Regions from separate parts of the Halalkalibacter sp. HAAS-P014 genome, predicted to be linked through region 3. Evidence: riboswitches for the same ligand, from Rfam matches in the RefSeq annotation. Region 3 holds a riboswitch; each other region holds the start of a gene.
The links. A riboswitch is a leader RNA that binds a small molecule or an ion and turns the genes downstream of it on or off. The one in region 3 is predicted to bind cyclic di-GMP.

Region 1: another riboswitch for cyclic di-GMP. It lies ahead of AC1FXZ_RS07810 (OmpL47-type beta-barrel domain-containing protein); the one in region 3 lies ahead of AC1FXZ_RS10655 (DUF5667 domain-containing protein).
Region 2: another riboswitch for cyclic di-GMP. It lies ahead of AC1FXZ_RS00735 (hypothetical protein); the one in region 3 lies ahead of AC1FXZ_RS10655 (DUF5667 domain-containing protein).
Region 4: another riboswitch for cyclic di-GMP. It lies ahead of AC1FXZ_RS13445 (Flp family type IVb pilin); the one in region 3 lies ahead of AC1FXZ_RS10655 (DUF5667 domain-containing protein).

What each region holds. Positions count from the first base shown of each region.
Region 1 covers NZ_JBWQTV010000010.1:32,284-36,770, forward strand. The annotation lists gene AC1FXZ_RS07810 (OmpL47-type beta-barrel domain-containing protein) at 1-2,771, opposite strand, end outside; cyclic di-GMP riboswitch class I at 2,851-2,937, opposite strand; gene AC1FXZ_RS07815 (flagellin N-terminal helical domain-containing protein) at 3,245-4,057, opposite strand; gene motA (flagellar motor stator protein MotA) at 4,481-4,487, shown strand, end outside.
Region 2 covers NZ_JBWQTV010000001.1:120,892-125,378, reverse strand. The annotation lists gene AC1FXZ_RS00745 (NAD-dependent epimerase/dehydratase family protein) at 1-565, opposite strand, end outside; gene AC1FXZ_RS00740 (hypothetical protein) at 1,241-1,591, opposite strand; cyclic di-GMP riboswitch class I at 1,980-2,062, shown strand; gene AC1FXZ_RS00735 (hypothetical protein) at 2,125-2,454, shown strand; partial or broken gene AC1FXZ_RS00730 (IS1595 family transposase) at 2,663-2,930, opposite strand; gene queF (preQ(1) synthase) at 2,998-3,495, opposite strand; gene queE (7-carboxy-7-deazaguanine synthase QueE) at 3,512-4,219, opposite strand; gene queD (6-carboxytetrahydropterin synthase QueD) at 4,216-4,487, opposite strand, start outside.
Region 3 covers NZ_JBWQTV010000013.1:112,750-117,236, reverse strand. The annotation lists gene AC1FXZ_RS10660 (hypothetical protein) at 454-1,764, shown strand; gene AC1FXZ_RS10655 (DUF5667 domain-containing protein) at 2,000-3,241, opposite strand; cyclic di-GMP riboswitch class I at 3,319-3,402, opposite strand; gene AC1FXZ_RS10650 (tetratricopeptide repeat protein) at 4,308-4,487, opposite strand, start outside.
Region 4 covers NZ_JBWQTV010000016.1:134,103-138,589, reverse strand. The annotation lists gene asnB (asparagine synthase (glutamine-hydrolyzing)) at 1-782, shown strand, start outside; gene cax (calcium/proton exchanger) at 866-1,924, opposite strand; gene AC1FXZ_RS13450 (DUF192 domain-containing protein) at 2,065-2,403, opposite strand; cyclic di-GMP riboswitch class I at 2,633-2,716, shown strand; gene AC1FXZ_RS13445 (Flp family type IVb pilin) at 2,809-2,979, shown strand; gene AC1FXZ_RS13440 (A24 family peptidase) at 3,075-3,566, shown strand; gene AC1FXZ_RS13435 (TadE/TadG family type IV pilus assembly protein) at 3,563-3,940, shown strand; gene AC1FXZ_RS13430 (pilus assembly protein TadG-related protein) at 3,943-4,487, shown strand, end outside.

The DNA.
Region 1 (4,487 bases), on a different contig from region 3:
AGTTCGACCTTGAAATCTGCCTTTACCCACTCATTAACTATATTTGAAAATGTTTCAGGGGCTGTCTTGTCTACTTTTACTGTTTTAGTCTTCGCCTCTTCCACATTTCCAGCGTTATCTACGCTGTAATAAGAAACTTCATTTTCTCCCTCTTGTGTTACGGTGAATTCCGTTCCCTCTTCATACTCGGATCCATTAATTGAGTAATAGGTTGTTGCTACTCCACTTTTATCATCTGTCGCTGTCAGTTCGACCTTGAAGTCTGCCTTTACCCACTCATTAACTATATTTGAAAATGTTTCAGGGGCTGTCTTGTCTACTTTTACTGTTTCAGTCTTCGCCTCCTCCACATTTCCAGCGTTATCTACGCTGTAATAAGAAACTTCATTTTCTCCCTCTTGTGTTACGGTGAATTCCGTTCCCTCTTCATACTCGGATCCATTAATTGAGTAATAGGTTGTTGCTACTCCACTTTTATCATCTGTCGCTGTCAGTTCCACTTTGAAATCTTCATTTACCCACTGATCTATAATGTTTGATGTTGTCTCAGGCGGCGTGATATCACTAATGATCTCTACTGTAACAGCATTAGAATGGACAGATTCGCCAAAACGGTCATGAACAGCGGTTACGACATAGTTGTGAGTACCATCCTCAATATTTCTTACCCAAAAGTTAAGGCGGTCTGTTGTACCTAGAAGCACCGGTTCTCCTGTAACAATCTCATAAATGTTATAAGAACTGCTATATGGAATTTCATCCCAGTTGATTCGAATGTCATTTTCGTTTTCTGCTCCAATGCGAATAACGGGTGCTGAAACTTCTGGAAAGTCCAATGTTATGTTAATTTGACTCGCCTCATGAGATTCGCCAAAACGATCATTGTAGGACGTCACTTCAAATGCATATTCTCCCTCCGGCAAATCTCTAAACCATTGGTTCACACGGTCTGTCGTTTCAACCAACTCACGCTCTCCATCTATCCATTGATAAATATAATACTCTGTTGCAAATTCTGTTTCATTCCATCTTAACTGAATATCATTTCCATTCGCTAATCGTTCATTCAATCCGCTTGGCGCTTGCATTGTTGGGTGGACCAAATTTACTTCTAGCAATGCTGGTTCTGATTCTCCAAAACGGTCACTGTAGGACGTTACTTCAAAATGATAAACTTCCTCCGGCATATCTCTGAACCATTGATTTACGCGATCTGTTGTAGCCACTAATTCACGTTCACCATTAATCCATTGATAAATATTATATTCTAGCGCATATGATGTTTCATCCCATCTTAACTGGATGTCGTTTCCGTTTAGCAGCCTTTCATTTAATCCGATCGGTGCTTGCATTTTCGGATGAACTAAATCCACCTCTAATAATGAAGGTACGGATTCACCAAAGCGATCACTGTACGATGTTACTTCAAAATGATAATCTCCCTCTGGCATATCTCTGAACCATTGATTTTCACGATCTGTTGTAGCCACTAATTCCCTTTGCTCATCGATTAATTGATAAATTCGATATTCTGTGGCATAGTCAACTTCGTTCCATCTTAATTGGATATCATTTCCATTCGTAATTCTCTCATGTAACTCCTGTGGTGATTGCATTTGTGAATGGACTAAATTGATCATTAATTTCGATGCCTCGTTTGACTCCCCGAATCGATCACTATAGGATGTTACTTCAAACACATACTCTCCTTCTGGCATGTCCCTGAACCATTGACTTTCACGATCTGTTGTTTCAACTAGCTCTCTTTGGCCATCTATAATCTGATAAATTCGATATTCTGTTACAAATTCTACTTCATCCCATCTCAATTGGATGTCATTTCCATTAGCTAGTCTTTCATTTAAACCGGTCGGTGCTTGCATTTCTGGATGAACTAAGTTCATTTCCAATTGCGATGATTCGACTGATTCTCCGAAACGGTCACTATAGGATGATACTTCAAAATGATAGTCACCTTCAGGCATATTTCTGAACCATTGGTTCACTCGGTCTGTTGTTTCAACTAATTCGCGTTGCCCGTTGATCCATTGATAAATTTTATATTCTGCTGCATATTCTACTTCATCCCATCTCAGCTGAATATCATTTCCGTTTAGCAGCCTTTCATTTAAACCGGTTGGCGCTTGCATCTCTGGATGAACTAAAACAATGTTCAATAGTGCAGAATCAGACTCACCAAAGCGCTCATTATGTGATGTTACTTCAAAAGTGTATTCACCCTCCGGCATATTTCGAAACCACTGGTTTAACCGGTCTGTTGTTTCAACTAATTCTCGCTGGCCATCGATCCACTGATAGATATAATACTCTGTCGCATACTCCGCTTCATTCCATCTCAGTTGGATGTCGTTGCCGTTTGTATACCTTTCGTTTAAGCCCTCTGGTGCTTGCATTTCAGGATACACAACGTCAACTGTAACTGTTTGTGAACTGACCGACTCCTCATCACCTGATACAGATGTAATCGCATACGTGTAGGTCCCTTCAGCTAACCCTCTAATAATAGCTCTGTTTCTTGTAACCTCGGCAGTAAGAACCTGTTCCTCACTTACTTCATACACACGGTACTGGTTTACTCCTGAGACATCTTCCCAATCAATCCGGACATCACCAGGGTATGTCTGATTGACCGTTACATTTGCAGGAGCATCTAAATCATTAGATGCTAGTACAACAGAGGTTGGTAAAATTAATTGAAGCACCAATATCACTGCCATAAAAAATGCTAACTTGCTAGAATTTTTTTTCATTACTTTTGCCCCCTTTTCTAGAAAAAAGACCATAAAAAAAAGCCTTACAAGAAAGTAGGCATAAAGACTCCTATCATCTTGCGGTAACCGGCTACCATCTACCCAGAGGTAGGTCAGGCCCTTGGCTTTGCGTCTCATAGTTTCCTATGATTTGCCTTTTTCACTAGATATTTTCTATCATATCCATATTATGAGATTTGACTTATAAATTGTCAATACAATTCATTATTAGGAGTGTCTTTAAAGCTATATATCGATACTAAATTAGTCTTCCTTTTATAAAAATAGGAATATATTACTTTTAAACTGATAGTATAAACTAATTGATTGAGATAAACTTTCTCACAAATCTAATATCATTAATCTAGGCTGCTAATACCCTCTTATTTAACTTAATAATTAAACTTCGGCTGTTAGACACCCAAAAAGAACCTTAGAAATAATTTTTCTAAGGTTCCAAAGGGTACTAAAAATTAGTTTAGAAGTTGTAATACAGCTTGTGGCTGTTGATTTGCTTGAGCAAGCATTGATTGAGAAGCTTGGTTTAAGATGTTTGTTCTAGTGAACTCCATCATTTCTTTAGCCATATCAACGTCACGGATACGAGATTCAGCAGCTTGTAGGTTTTCAGACGCATTATCAAGGTTTTTGATAGTATGCTCTAAACGGTTTTGATTTGCTCCTAAATATGAACGCCATTCAGAAACCTTTTCAATAGCAGCATCTACTAAAGCAATATCAGCATCAAAAGATGTTCCGTCAGCAACGACTCCATCCACTGTAAGACCAGCTGAATCCAAATCTTCATCTAATGTTAAAGTAAGTTGTTGGCCGGCATTTGCTCCTATTTGTAAATCATAATCAAAGTTCCCATCAAGTAGCTTCTTGCCATTAAATTCTGTTCTCTCGGCAATACCATCTAACTCATTATTTAACTCTGTAATTTCATCTTGAATAGCTTTTAAATCTTCAGATTCTAGCGTACCTTCATTTCCGGCTTGAACTACCAATTCACGCATTCGCTGTAAAATTGCATGAGTCTCATTTAAAGCACCCTCAGCTGTTTGGATTAGAGAAATACCGTCTTGTGAATTACGTGACGCTTGATCTAAACCACGGATTTGTCCACGCATTTTTTCAGAAATCGATAGACCTGCAGCATCGTCACCAGCACGATTAATACGAAGACCTGAAGATAACTTCTCCATTGCGTTTGAATTTTGGTTAACGTTAATTCCCATTTGACGGTGTGCATTCATTGCAGATAAGTTGTTGTTAATAATCATAATAATTTTCCTCCTTGAAATTACTCCGCCCACGTCCTTGTGGTTGGATAAAAAGTAGTTAAGTTCGCTACATTGTAAGCGGCCGTCTCACAATGTAACTCCTTACACTATTATTATCGGAGTGCTTTTTTAAATGTTTAGTAGTTTTTTATATTTTTTTGATTATTTTTTCCTAGAAAAGTTATCCATTATCTAATCTTTACTAAATACCTCTGTATTTTCTAGCTTTTTTAGGTCTAAGTGCATAGATTTCTTTTTATTTTCTATTGATAAAAGTCACATTTTTGTCGATATAACTAGTATACAGTTCTTTTCTATTATATTTAATTTCGATTGAGGAGGTTTCGCTTGTTTTTTGGTTGCTAGTTTCATGAACGAGTGCACATACAATTGCTATTCTAACTTAGAAAAAGAGGAGACATTATGGACA
Region 2 (4,487 bases), on a different contig from region 3:
CCATATCACTTCTCTGTCTTGGACCATAGACAGTGAAATATCTTAGTATGACAGTTGGGACCCCAAAGCTTTTACGGTATACATGACATAAATATTCACCCGTTAATTTTGTAATCCCATACGGAGATAGTGGCTCAGTTATCGCCTTTTCTGAAACTTTCCCTGTTTTCTCTCCATAGACAGACGATGTCGATGAATAGATCACTTTCTTAAGTGGGACATGTTTGCATGCTTCAAGTAACCTTTGTGTTACAGTTATATTATTTGTAACATAGTGATTGAAATCTGTCCCCCAACTTGAACGAACCCCTGGCATACCAGCTAAATGATACACATAATCAATGTTCTGCAGAAAATGGTCCCATTTTATTTTCAATAAATCTTCCTCATAAAAAGAAAAGCGTGGATGCTTTAATAGCTTTTCAAGGTTTTGTCTCGTAATAGTTTCTGAAGTTGGTCCGATAAAAAAGTCAACCCCTATTACGTTCGTCTTTGAGTCCTCCAATAATTTCTCGCAAAGATGAGAACCTATAAAACCAGCTGCACCAGTTACTAATATATTCATTGTTGACCAGCCCCAATAAAAGTTAACAAGCGAACTTTTCTTACTTCATGCACCCAAACTCCCATAACGTCGACTCCTCTTTAACAGATATAATTACGTTTCTATATCTTATTTTTAAAAAGTAAAATGGGTGAGGGTGATTAGCGATTAAAAATAAATTAAGCGTCTGTCTCCCCCCTTATTCGTTGACGAAAAAAAAGGTTGTCACAAATGACAGCCTCTTGAATTCCAATTATAAATTTCATAGTTACTTCACAAATAAATTATCTATTATCAACTGTTTCACGAACATATCATGATTAGCATATGATGCTCAGCCATTTTCTTAGAAGGAACCAAAATATAGAGGTCTGTCCCCCAGTATGATTCACTGCTCCGGGAGACAGACCTTATTTCAATATGTTAATTCTTAATCCAACAACATTCTTACCATATTCCCACACCCGAATATACACTGAAGTTTTTATATTTAGAAGCTGACTAGAATGCCGGCCTCTCTAAAGATCAGTAACAGACAGGTCGGTACAAAATCCACATACTAACAAATTGCTGCTACAATATAATATCTTAGCAGGCTAGTCGCGTACAAGAGTATAAATAGTCTCATCCACCACTTACGTCTAAGAAGTAATTTCCTCTTCCACGGAAACTATACACTTCTATAAAGTAATTCCCTTATCTGCGGGGGACAAATGAAACAATCTCCTGTCTATCCGTTGTATTGGAGTACCCTACTAAACTTCCATTAGAATCATAAATATACAGATCAAAATCATTTCTCTCATTCTCTTGGATCATCGTTACTGATACTGGGTAAGATAAACTACTCACTTCGTATTGCCATACTTCCCGTGATCGATTTTGAAGAGAGCCGTTTTGTGAAATATGCATAGGGGCTTCTGGTAGATCTCCAGCGTCTAGATATGGTCTTTCTACAGTTCCATAATTCCTTTTTAATTTTACGAGTCCCGTAATTTTGAAACCCGAATGAAAAACCTCTATAATATCTAAAGGTCCGAATATCACCTTCGTATGGCAAACCTTGTTTCTTATGTCGACAAACGAATGTGTTTTTGATAAAGTTCTATAGGGTAATACAGGTGGTGGGACAATCTTTTCAACTAAACATCTGAGGTTAAAAAGTGAGGGTTATAAATTCGTTTTTTATAATCTTTATAATAGGTCACTATAAAGTTACGAAGACCATTTTCACTTTCGGATAACTTCTGTAGGCTTGGACCGTGTGAAATGCTGGAGGATTTGGCATTTCGTCAATTAGCATAAATAAAAGGAGGCAGGAACCAACCAAGTATGTTTGATAATCTCACATGAATATTTTTAATAGAAATATCAGATAAGGTTACTTACATAAGCGTTTAATATATAAAATACTTCTTTTTGTTCATTATTCATAATGTCGAAATGGCAAACTTATTGAAAGATAAGGACGCAAAACTAAAGGGACTAACGGGAAACCTATGTCAGCCAGTTGCCGATGAAATTATCTCCTTAAGAGGCTTATTTTCAATTGGCAGATTTTATAAGGAGTGACGATTAATATGGACTTAATAGAGCCGGAACTTAAAATGGCTTTGCAAAAATTTGATACTTTAATACTTGATAATCCCGACACAAAACAAACTGTACCTGAATACAAAAAATTCATTACCGAATTCCTTAAAACTAAAACCGAAACTGTAAGTTTGCCGATAGAGGAAGTGATGGCAATTATAAAAGAGAAAAAACCATTCGTATTCTCTCTTTTACGTACTGAATATAGTAACAACTTTATGATAAATGCTGTTACTCAAATTGATAAAGAATATCGTGAGGCATATAAAAAAATAAGTGAGTTACAACGTAAGCTAGGTCTACATAAGAGGTTTTAATGTTACACCTCACGTTATCTTTTATTGAATATTCAAATAAATCAAAGGTAATAATACTGCTTAGTCACAAACAAACATCAACCATGTATGATGGAGCCCTCTCTAGCAAGGGCTCTTTTTATTTCGCTATTTTCGTAAGTTTGTTGCCTTAATGGGAATTTTTGATTAAATTAAAAATAAGTAGTAAAGCATTTGGGGGGATTGTTTAGTTAGTCGCTGTATCACTGCATAACAAATCAGAGGTGTCTAAAAACTCCCCTAATACCCTATCAGTATCCGTTGATTTGATACGCCCTTTACCTGCCATTTGAGAGATAACTTGTCCATTACGGTCTTGTGCGACAACCACACAGACTTGTTCCTTAGAAAAACCACGTTTGCGAGACTTTCTGTGTGTGTCGCCAATAAACAGCGGTAGAGATATAAAGATCAAGAATATCAGCGATTTTCGGTAGTGTATAACCTTCTACCATTAGTCACTTCATTTTTATTTACAAATTTACTGGTCACTCATTTTGGTCACCATTTAGCTTTATTTCACAACTATCTATTATCAACTGTCTCCGGATACATATCATGATTCATCATACGATGTTCAGCCATTTTCTCATACTTCGTTCCAGGCTTTCCGTAATTCGTATAAGGATCAATACTAATACCACCACGCGGTGTGAACTTGCCCCACACTTCAATATAGCGTGGCTCCATAAGCTCAATAAGATCATTCATAATTATATTCATGCAATCCTCGTGAAAATCTCCATGATTACGGAAACTAAATAAATAAAGCTTTAACGACTTACTTTCTACCATTTTCACATCAGGAATATAGCTAATGTATATCGTCGCAAAATCAGGCTGACCCGTCATCGGACATAGCGATGTAAACTCCGGGCAGTTAAACTTAACGAAATAATCACGATTTTGATGCTTATTTTCAAATACTTCCAAAATTGAAGGGTTATAAGAAAAATCATAGTTCGTACCTTGATTTCCCAGTAACGTGACTCCTTCTAATTCTTCTTCTTTTCGACCACTCATTTTTTCATCTCCTTACTTAAACACCACGTTTATTTCCCCAAATAAAGGTGTGTAACTGTGGCAATACCTTTGCTTCATTCATAACGATTGATTTTGTTGCTTTTTCTATTAACCATTCATAGCGATTTAACAGTGTGGAAAGCAGGGCTTCATCGTCAGTTGATGTGATATCTTCATTTCCAATTTGTAAATAGAAAGAGACATTCGGGTACCTGTTTCGAATCATTTCAGCATACGTAAAATCCTCATCATTAAATACGACTATTTTCAAGCTCATGTTGCGATCTTCTAGCTGAGTAATATAATGATCAAGCTCTTCAAGATTTGTTTCCATTTTAGAACTAGGAGGCTTCGGTGAAATTGTAACATCATCAATCTTTTTCATCCACTCTTGCCAAATGGACCCTTGCGTTTCAATTGCTACTTTCCATTGTTGGTCATGACAAAGATCAACAAGCTCATCGATCCCTTTATGAAGAGCTGGATTTCCACCTGAAATGGTAACATGTGAGAAGGCTTGTCCACCAAGTTGCTTTAGTTTTTTTATAATTTCTTCAGGCTCCATTAACTGACTTTTGACAGAGCCATCCCATGTAAAACTCGAATCACACCAAGAACAAGAGTAATCACAGCCACCAGTTCGAACAAACATAGTCTTTTGTCCAATTACCATTCCTTCACCTTGAATGGTCGGTCCAAATACTTCCATTACCGGAATCTTCATGCTAACTCCTCCGGTTTTGGCCGATAGATCACATAGCTTGTTGGTGTTTCTCTAACAACAACTTGCAAGCAGTTTGGCTTATTTGGCTGAGTTTGTAACTCAGCTTGAATCGAACTCCAAATCTGTTCTGCTACTCTTTCCGTTGTTGGGTAGAAATCTTGAAATTCAGGATGATCATTTAAGACAGAATGATCATAGCGTTTATGAACAATTTCTTTTATTCGTTTAAAGTTAATCAAAAAACCTAAATCATCTAACGTATCACCAG
Region 3 (4,487 bases):
CGAGTGCGTCAACACCCGGTCAACACAACTACATGCCGCGTGAAGAGCGGCTGACCATGTGAATTAAGTAGATCTCTCAAGGAAAAAGTAACCTATCCTATCCTTTGGTCAGGGGCTGGACGGTTACTTTTTTCTTTCTTTGACGAATATTAGTATCAATGTTAGTACTCCTACCAAAACTAAATTTGATTGCAGCGCAACAGTAATTGCTTCATATGTCGTCATTTTCCCCACCTCCCTTCTATCGGGAGATGGTCAACCGACCATCCACTTAATGTAGTTGTCACTCAATTATACCAAACATTAGTTCTGTTCACTACTATTCTTTGAAACAAAGGTCTCCATACCCGGTGCTTCCTCACTACTCTTTTCATTAACAGGTAAAAACTGTATCATGATACCTAACACATCTATGCAGACAACTTACAAAAAAAGGATAAAAGGATTTTAGTTATGAATCAAATTAAGCACACAACACTAGCAGAAATCTATGAAACAGGTAAATATCATGGTCTCACTGGAAAATATACTAGTCTTGTAGAAAAGAACAATACATGGGCTATATGGAAATACCTTTTTCTATTAGCCTTTATTGTGGTGAGTTTGTATTCTACCTTCAGCCCTAACGGCTTCAGCTATTCATTAGAAGAAAAGACCATAGATTTTAACGGCCATTGGTGGTGGTTCCTTGTTGCCGTATTTTTCCTTACACACCTCCTCTCTTTTTGGCTTCATAAACTTGTGGCTTGGCGGACAATCAAAGGTGCAAGCGTTCCAAAGAAGAAATACGATTACTTAAAGGGAAGCTTTATTAAAGAACTATCTGCAGAAGTAAAAAGCTGGGGAGAGCTGTTTCCAACAAAGGATAAAAACATTCTGGGTAAAATCTTTTATATTATAGGATCATGTATTTATATTCTTATAACAAAAATCCTGAAGTTTCTTTTGACTCCTGATTATTTTTGGGCTGAATATTACAAACGAAAAATGGGGTCAATTGCTTGCGATATGGATGTTATTTCATTGGGTGCATTAGAATATTCACGGCTTCTTAAGAAGTTCTATATCGAAAGAAGTAATTGGTTAAATATTATCGTAACTGTTTTTATAGCGATTATTTGTTTTTATAGCTTTTCGGATAAACCACTTTTATATGGGATGGTTCCTTTTGCTACTCTCCTTTTTGTCATCTTCCGAACGGTTTCCAGGGTTTTAGAAATTCTTATTGCTTTTTATAATGATATCGTTACTAAACGTGAAAAGCTTTTCTTCTGGAGTAAGAATCAATATAGAACGATTAATCATGATCATATAAAAGACATCAAAGAATTCAATGGCAAAAAAGAACTGGGCAACGCTGAAATTGTCTATATCAATTCTTGGAATAATACTCTTCTGCTTCCATCATCAAGAACTTCTCTTGCCTTACATAGCATCTTGGAACTAACAATCATTTTTAGCGTTCTTTATTTTTTATTAGCTGGATTATCTCATTACTTTCCGTTATGGGCTTCACCTATTGCTTTGAATCACGACCTCGGGATTATCCAATTTATCCTTTACTCTTTTTCCGTAGCTGTGACCTTACCTGATATCCAAATTGAATCTTTATGGTCGCTATTTGAATTTTTACAGTTGCTCAGTAGTCTAGTATTGTTGATCATGTCTTTAGCGTATTATCTCGGTAAAGGACATGACATACAGAAACATGAAAAAGAGATGTATGTCAAAAGCAAATACGATGATATTTTCGGCAAAAAATGAATAGAAGGTAGCATGAGAACTGATAGGCTCCTTTCTAGATAGACAGATTATCTGTGCTACCCAGGAGGGAGCTTTCGTGGGCAATAGATGAATACATGTACTTTTATAATTAAGAACGACTACAAAAACGATTAAACGGCCATAGCCCTTTAGAATATAGGACTATGGCCGTTTAATGTTATTTATTATTCCACTGTCTACTTAACAGGGAGTAGTTCAAACCGTCCCCGTGCTTCTACTCTTTATTTTTCTTATCTTCAGCTTTATTAGCATTTCCATTTTGTTTCTCTTGTGCTTTATCCGGTTTCTTCTCTTCTGCTTTAGTTGCTTTTTCTGCTTTCTTCTCTTCCACTTTAGCTGCTTTTTCTACTTTCTTTTCTTCTGCCTTAGCCGGTTTTTCTGCTTTCTTTTCTTCTGCTTTAGCTGCTTTTTCAGGCTTCTTTTCTGCTTCCTTCGTTACGTTTTCGATTTGTTTCTCTTTGGCTGGTTTGACTGGCGCTTCGCTAATAGACTCGTCTTTATCTGCCTGCTCTTCTAGATTGTTGCTAGCAGCTAGTACCTCTTCATGATTTTCTTCGTTTGTTTCTCTCACTAGTTCTTCAGTAACCTCTTTAACTTCTTCCTCAGTTAGAGGCTCCTCTGTCGCTTCTTCCATCATATCTTCTAAATCTGTACCATCACCATCAAGTTTAGCTAATTTTTTCGTTAATTTCGTTTCAAGTCTTTCTTGGGCTTTGGCAACATTTTTCTCAAGAGCTGCTTTTGCTTGCGGGTTTTGTACTTTCTCTAACGCAGCTTGCAAGGCTAATAGGTTAGAAGAGAATTTCGCTTCTAGTTCAGCACGTGTTAAATCAGTAACTTCCTCATCAGAGGCCGTTTCTTCGGATACTGCCTCTTCCGAATTTTCTTCACTGTTTTCTTGATCCTTCGATTCCACGCCTTCTGTGCTCTCAGTATTCTCCTTGTTTTCTTCAGCTGCATCGTCTTCTTCAGCAGCCTCTTCCTCTTGGTCTGATAAGACTGGTTGCTCATATTTTACAAAAGCTGCTTCCTGTTGATCGATTGCTTCTTGAAGAAGCTTCATTGCTGCCTCTTCTTCACCAAGTTCGAATAAGGCTTCAGCTTCTTTAATACGCTCCTCTGCAAAAGAAGCAAGTAATTCAGCCTCTTTTAAATCATCAAACGTGAAAAGGAGCTGAATATTTTCCTGGATCTTCTTAACAAAATAGAAGAAATCCCCTGGAAGCAGTGATGACTCGCTTTCTTCGCTATCAATGACTGTTTCTGATGCTGGTTCAGCCTCTTCCACTTGGCTCTCGTCTATCACATTCTCTATTTCCTCAGCCGTCTCTTCCTGAATAATATCTTCATCATGGCTATCTGCGTAAGCTAGATTTGCCCCGGCTGGATACGTACTTCCAAATGCTACTAGTCCAACTACCAATAATGTCCTAACTGATTTTTCAATCTTAAACATAAAAAAAATCCTCTCCTACAATTTAAATTTTGCTGAGAAAGATTTGAAAGCTATCGTATCGGCTTCATTCTCCATTCTTCAGCGGTCCAGCCACCATAGCATAGCGCTTTAGGTCTGTGACTTTGCGTCTCTCCCTTTCGAAAGATTTGCCTTTTTTGAAATGACAAATGAAGATGGGTGTATGATTTAACTAAGGTTCATACAACGCTCTTCTGATATAAATTATACTCTAAAAACAAATGAACAAATAGGGACTTTAGAGGGAGAGGTAGAAGGAGGAAAATCACGAGAATGGTCACAGTGCTTGTGGCGAGATAACTCCCCCATTCTGTGGATATGTAACCAATTGATAAAAAAAGCACGTAGCCTCCCTGTGAATATCTCATACAATGTGGAGAACTACGTGTATAAAGTATAGGTTATTCACTTTTGGGTACAAAAAGCTCGATGTTTTCGATAGACTCATTTTCCTTCATCCACAGTTTTGAAGGAAGCGCGAGTACCGTCCGGGACTGGTGAAAAAGTACCTCGAAGAAGGAAATTTTAATCTAAGTGTAGAATATAAAACCCAAAAATTTAAACTTCCTTCTTGCTAGGGAATTCAAAAATTTTTGCGATAAGTAACAGCAATAATATGTTCTACCGATATTAGGCATTTACACTACACATAGAGCTTAAAAATTTGAGAAAAACTTCCGAATTCCCATGTAAGAACCGCCGCCATGCTTTTTTGACAACAAAAACTAATCATAAGAACGATAAAAACAACACACTTCTTCTCAAAAATCGTTTAAAAATGTATTTTTCCACTTCTCAAGCAAATATCGCCTTCAAAACGCTCATTATAACCTATCAACACCCTTACAAAATCACGTTTTATAGCAATTTTGCAAATATAACGGCGAATTCGCTGATATAACGGTGAATTTCGCAATATAATAGCGAAATTGTAAATATAACGGCAAATTTGCCCAATTTAATAGCAACTAGCTTTTATTAGCAATTTTACTAGGGTTATCTGCAATCAGCCAAGAGAAAATGATCGCAGTTCTCGCCATCCCCAAAACTACTGCACAAAAATCTGCCTCACCACAGCACCATCATGATCTTCTTCAAAAACGAATTGCACCGTATACTCTCCGGCGCTGTAATTGAGGTAGTATCCCATCAGAAAGTACTGATCTTCCCCCCTTGTATCTGGCGCACCTAACACATCAATCAGTTCCTTTTGTGTAAAAGGTAAAAT
Region 4 (4,487 bases), on a different contig from region 3:
ATGTCGATTCATCGTTACTCTGGTTCTGCCATGAAATCAAACAAGATGTAACAGTGGGATTATCGGGTGAGTGTGCAGATGAGATTTTCGGTGGATATCCTTGGTTTCATAAGCCGAAAGTTATGTATTTTGACGGATTTCCTTGGATGCGTTCGATAGATGAGCGCGAAAATCTTCTAAATGATAAATGGAAAAAAAAGCTCGACTTAAAGCAGTATGTTTACAATCGTTATAAAGAAACCATTGCTGAAACACCGAGATTTGAGGGTGATACAGCTGAAGAGGCTAGAAGACGTGAAATATCGTACTTGAATATTGTTTGGTTTATGACAAATCTTCTTGACCGTAAAGACCGGATGAGTATGGGAGCAAGCTTAGAAGTACGTGTGCCGTTTTCAGATCACCGTTTAGTAGAGTATGTATGGAACATTCCGTGGGAAATGAAGCAGCTTGCTGGTCGTGAAAAGGGGATTCTAAGGAAGGCGTTAGAAGGGTTACTGCCACATGATATACTTTATCGAAAAAAGAGTCCGTATCCAAAGACGCATCATCCTAAGTATACAGCAGCTGTACAAAAAGGAATGAAAGATGTATTAGCGCAAAAGGACGCACCGATTTTTGAGTTTATAAATAAAGAAGCACTTCAAGAAATCGCTGATTCAGGTGGATTGCCAACGGGCCAACCGTATTTTGGCCAATTAATGGCTGGGCCACAATTGTTAGCTCATTTCATCCAAATGGATTACTGGTTGCATAAGTATAATGTGAAAATAAAAGAATAGCTATATTAGTGGATGTAAGAAGAATACTAGGTTCGAGGCTTTGCCAAAAGGTCAAAATTATACCTTTTGGCAAAGCCTCTTCATTAAATGAAGTAAAATCCGATTGCCATAATCAGATAAGCTGCAAGTAAGGTTAACCCTTCAAACCAGTTCGAGTCTCCATCATTAATCATCGTAATTGCTAAAAATACAGATAAGATCATCGCTATTAACGATTCAGTTGAGAAAACGAGTGCCATAGACACCGGGAAAAACAATGAGAGCAATACAAGGGTGGGTGTAACAAACATCGCAATTTGCAAAGTGGAACCTACAGCTATTTCAACCGATACATTCATTTTATTGCGTAAGGCCATATAAATGGCCGTAATGTTTTCAGCAGAGTTCCCAATGATCGCCACAATAATGACACCGATAAATACTTCACTCCAACCAAAGGTAACAGCGACGGCCTCAAATGTGTCTACTAACTGATCACTTGTAAAGGCTACCGCTAAGGCAGCAGTAGCTAATATCAAAATGGCTTTTCTTTTGCCCCATTCAGGTTCTTCTTTTTCTTCTTCTTCAGAAGCTTCACCTCGTTTAACATAAACCCCCCGGTGAGTAACCAGTCTGAAAAAAAGTGCAGCAAAGTATAGCACGAGCATGGTGATGGCAATCCCAATACTTAGTTGCAAAACTTCTTGCTCAGTTAGCGTCGTAGCAAATATGTATGGGAAAACAAAAGAAACGACAACGGAAAACATTAATAACCCAATGCTATGTCTTGCATCGTGGATATCAAACGATTGTCTTTTAAATTTTAAACCGCCTATAAAGAAGGACAGGCCTGCTACTAGGAGCAAATTACTAATTACTGCACCAGTGAGAGAGGCAAGTACGATATTTAAATAGCCTGCTTTTAACGCAAAAATTGAAATGGTTAATTCAACTGCATTTCCAAAAGTAACACTAAGTAGTCCCCCAATTCTAGGACCTGAGATGATCGATAGACTTTCAGTTGCCCTGCCAATATAGGAGGCTAAAGCTAGTATCGTTACACTGTAAATAAGAAACATCATACTTGGAGACCAAGCAAGGAGGGTACCAAGGATTGAAAGTGGTACACCGATGGCTGTTGCAATCATAAATATCTTATTCATGGATGTCACCTCAACTTGAACTCTTTCTGTTAGCGTCCACAGCAATTGAAGAATTCATGCGAGATTTTCACAAAATATCAAAGCGAGAATAACACGAGAACAGCAAAGAGGTTAAATCGTTGGTTGTTGACATAAGCTTATTAAAATTCAATAAACTGGTTTTTTTGGATCGAGTATGTATCAATTGTGCCTGCTGGTAATTCAAGGGCTGCTACGGCATGCTTAACGGGGAAAATTGCCGTCCATGGTTTTACATGTCTCTTTAGGTGAATAATTTGATTTTTTTCATTCAAAAAAACAACATCAATTGAAAAAAACATAAAAAACATATGGATCGAATTACATGGGGCAAGAAGGATTCCTTCGTTCACGATTGGTTTGAAACGAAACATTAAGCCTTTTAGCCTTTTTATAAAAGAGTCGTATCTTAAAATGCTAATCGGGATCTGTTGAACATCGTTTTCTGTAATTAGTTTCAAGTTATCACAACCTTTTAAATGAGCATCAAGCTCTAAATATAGCGATTTTTTGGAGCAGCAGGGATATTTTATGTAAAACCTGCTTCTTTATAAGTGAACGATCGATTGTTCTTCCAAGATTACGTAAAAGATGAATTATTTTGTGATTGTTGATTTAACAAAGCGCATGCTAATATAAATTTACAAACAACGCCGTAATTTTACACAAGGTTACAAATTGTTTGTGACAAAATGATAAGGGCAAACCAAGGGAAACCTTGGGACGCAAAACTACAGGGGCTTCATCAATTAGATATGCCAGCCAGTTGCCGGAAATAGTAAACTTCCATACTATTCTTCGGGGGGTAGTATTTTTTTGTGCAAGTATAAATTATAAAAACATTCAAAAAAAGGTGGGTTTACATTATGTTAAACAAAGTTATCAAGTTTTTTAAAGAAGAAGATGGACAAGGTATGACTGAGTACGGGTTGATTTTAGGAGTAATTGCTATCGGTGCAGTTGCAGCGTTTACGGCATTTGGTGGATCTTTAATTGACAAAATTGACGATGTTAGAGCAAAAGTTTTTGGGTCGTAAAACCTTCATATATAAATAAGCTTTAGTAATTTAAAAAGCCTACTTTAGGAGCGATGTTCCGTAAAAAAGTAGGCTTTTTTTACGAGGTGAGTCACGTGACGTTTATCATACTTTTTATAGTATTACTAATTTCATTAATTACAGATTTAAAAAAACGAAAAATACTAAACATCGTAACTTTTCCTGCTATAGTAGTAGGTTTAATTTCAAATACCGTATTGTTTGGTTGGGAAGGCTTTTTATTTAGCTTTCTGGGTCTTTTAACAGGCTTTGGGTTACTGGTAATTCCTTATGCATTAGGTGGTATTGCAGCTGGTGATGTGAAGCTTTTAATGGCTATTGGGGCGTTACAAGGAACAGCGTTTGTTTTTGGCTCATTTTTATACATTGCCATAATCGGTGGCATCATTGCTTTTATTATTTTACTTAAGCAGAGAGAATTATTGAATTCACTTAAACGAATTTTCTTTTCAGCACAATTAAAAACATTAGATGGTTTAAGTAAAAAGGATATGCACCATGCGTTCCCTTACGGCGTTGCAATTGTTCTAGGGACCGTATGTTATTCGGGAGTGAGTCTGTTGTGATTCGGTCAGAGAAGGGACAAGCAACCGTAGAATTAGCAATTTCTTTAACTGTTCTTCTGTTTTTCCTGTTTGGGATTATTGATTTTGGTCGTATTTTTCATGCGCATCTAACACTTGAGCATGCTAGCCGAGAAGGGGCAAGAGTGGCAAGTGTTGGAGGGACAAACCAAGAGGTGGTACTTCGGATAAAAGAAGCGTCACCGTCATTGTATTCAGAGAAAATTAATATATCGCCTATTACAACGAATCGAAACAGAGGTACGTATGTCACAGTTGAATTATCATATCCTGTGGCCTTTTCGATCCCGTTATTTAAAAATATATTGCCTGATCCTCTAATGGTGAGGTCGAAAACAGTGATGAGGGTGGAGTAATCATGAAAGCATTTATGAAGCAAGAGGAGGGAGCGGTCATGGTCTTAGTCGCTTTAGGCATGACCGTCTTTATCGGCTGCATCGCTTTAGTGATTGATATGGGATCACTCTACCTTGAAAAAAATAGGCTTCAAAAAATAGCGGATGCTGCTGTATTAGCAGCGGCCCAAGAGTTGCCTGCCAATCCGAATAAGGCCAAAGAAATTGTTAACCAAACCATATTGTTGAATAATGGAACCCCTAGTCAATTTGAAATTGTTATTAACGCAAATAATACATTGATAGAAGTGCAGGGCCAAATAAGAGGAACGCTTTTTTTTGCGAAAGCGCTCGGGATTAAAGAGCCACTAATTCAAGCAAGGGCTGCCGTTCAACTTCAAGCTCTTCAGTCGGGAAAAGGAGCGATTCCACTAGGGATTCAACCCTCGATGGACTTGTCGTTTGGTTCAGTGCAAACGTTAAAAGTCAGTGATTCAGCAAGTGGGAACTTTGGTGCAATTGCTTTAACAGGTACTGGTGCTAAGAACTACGAAACGGATTTAAGGAA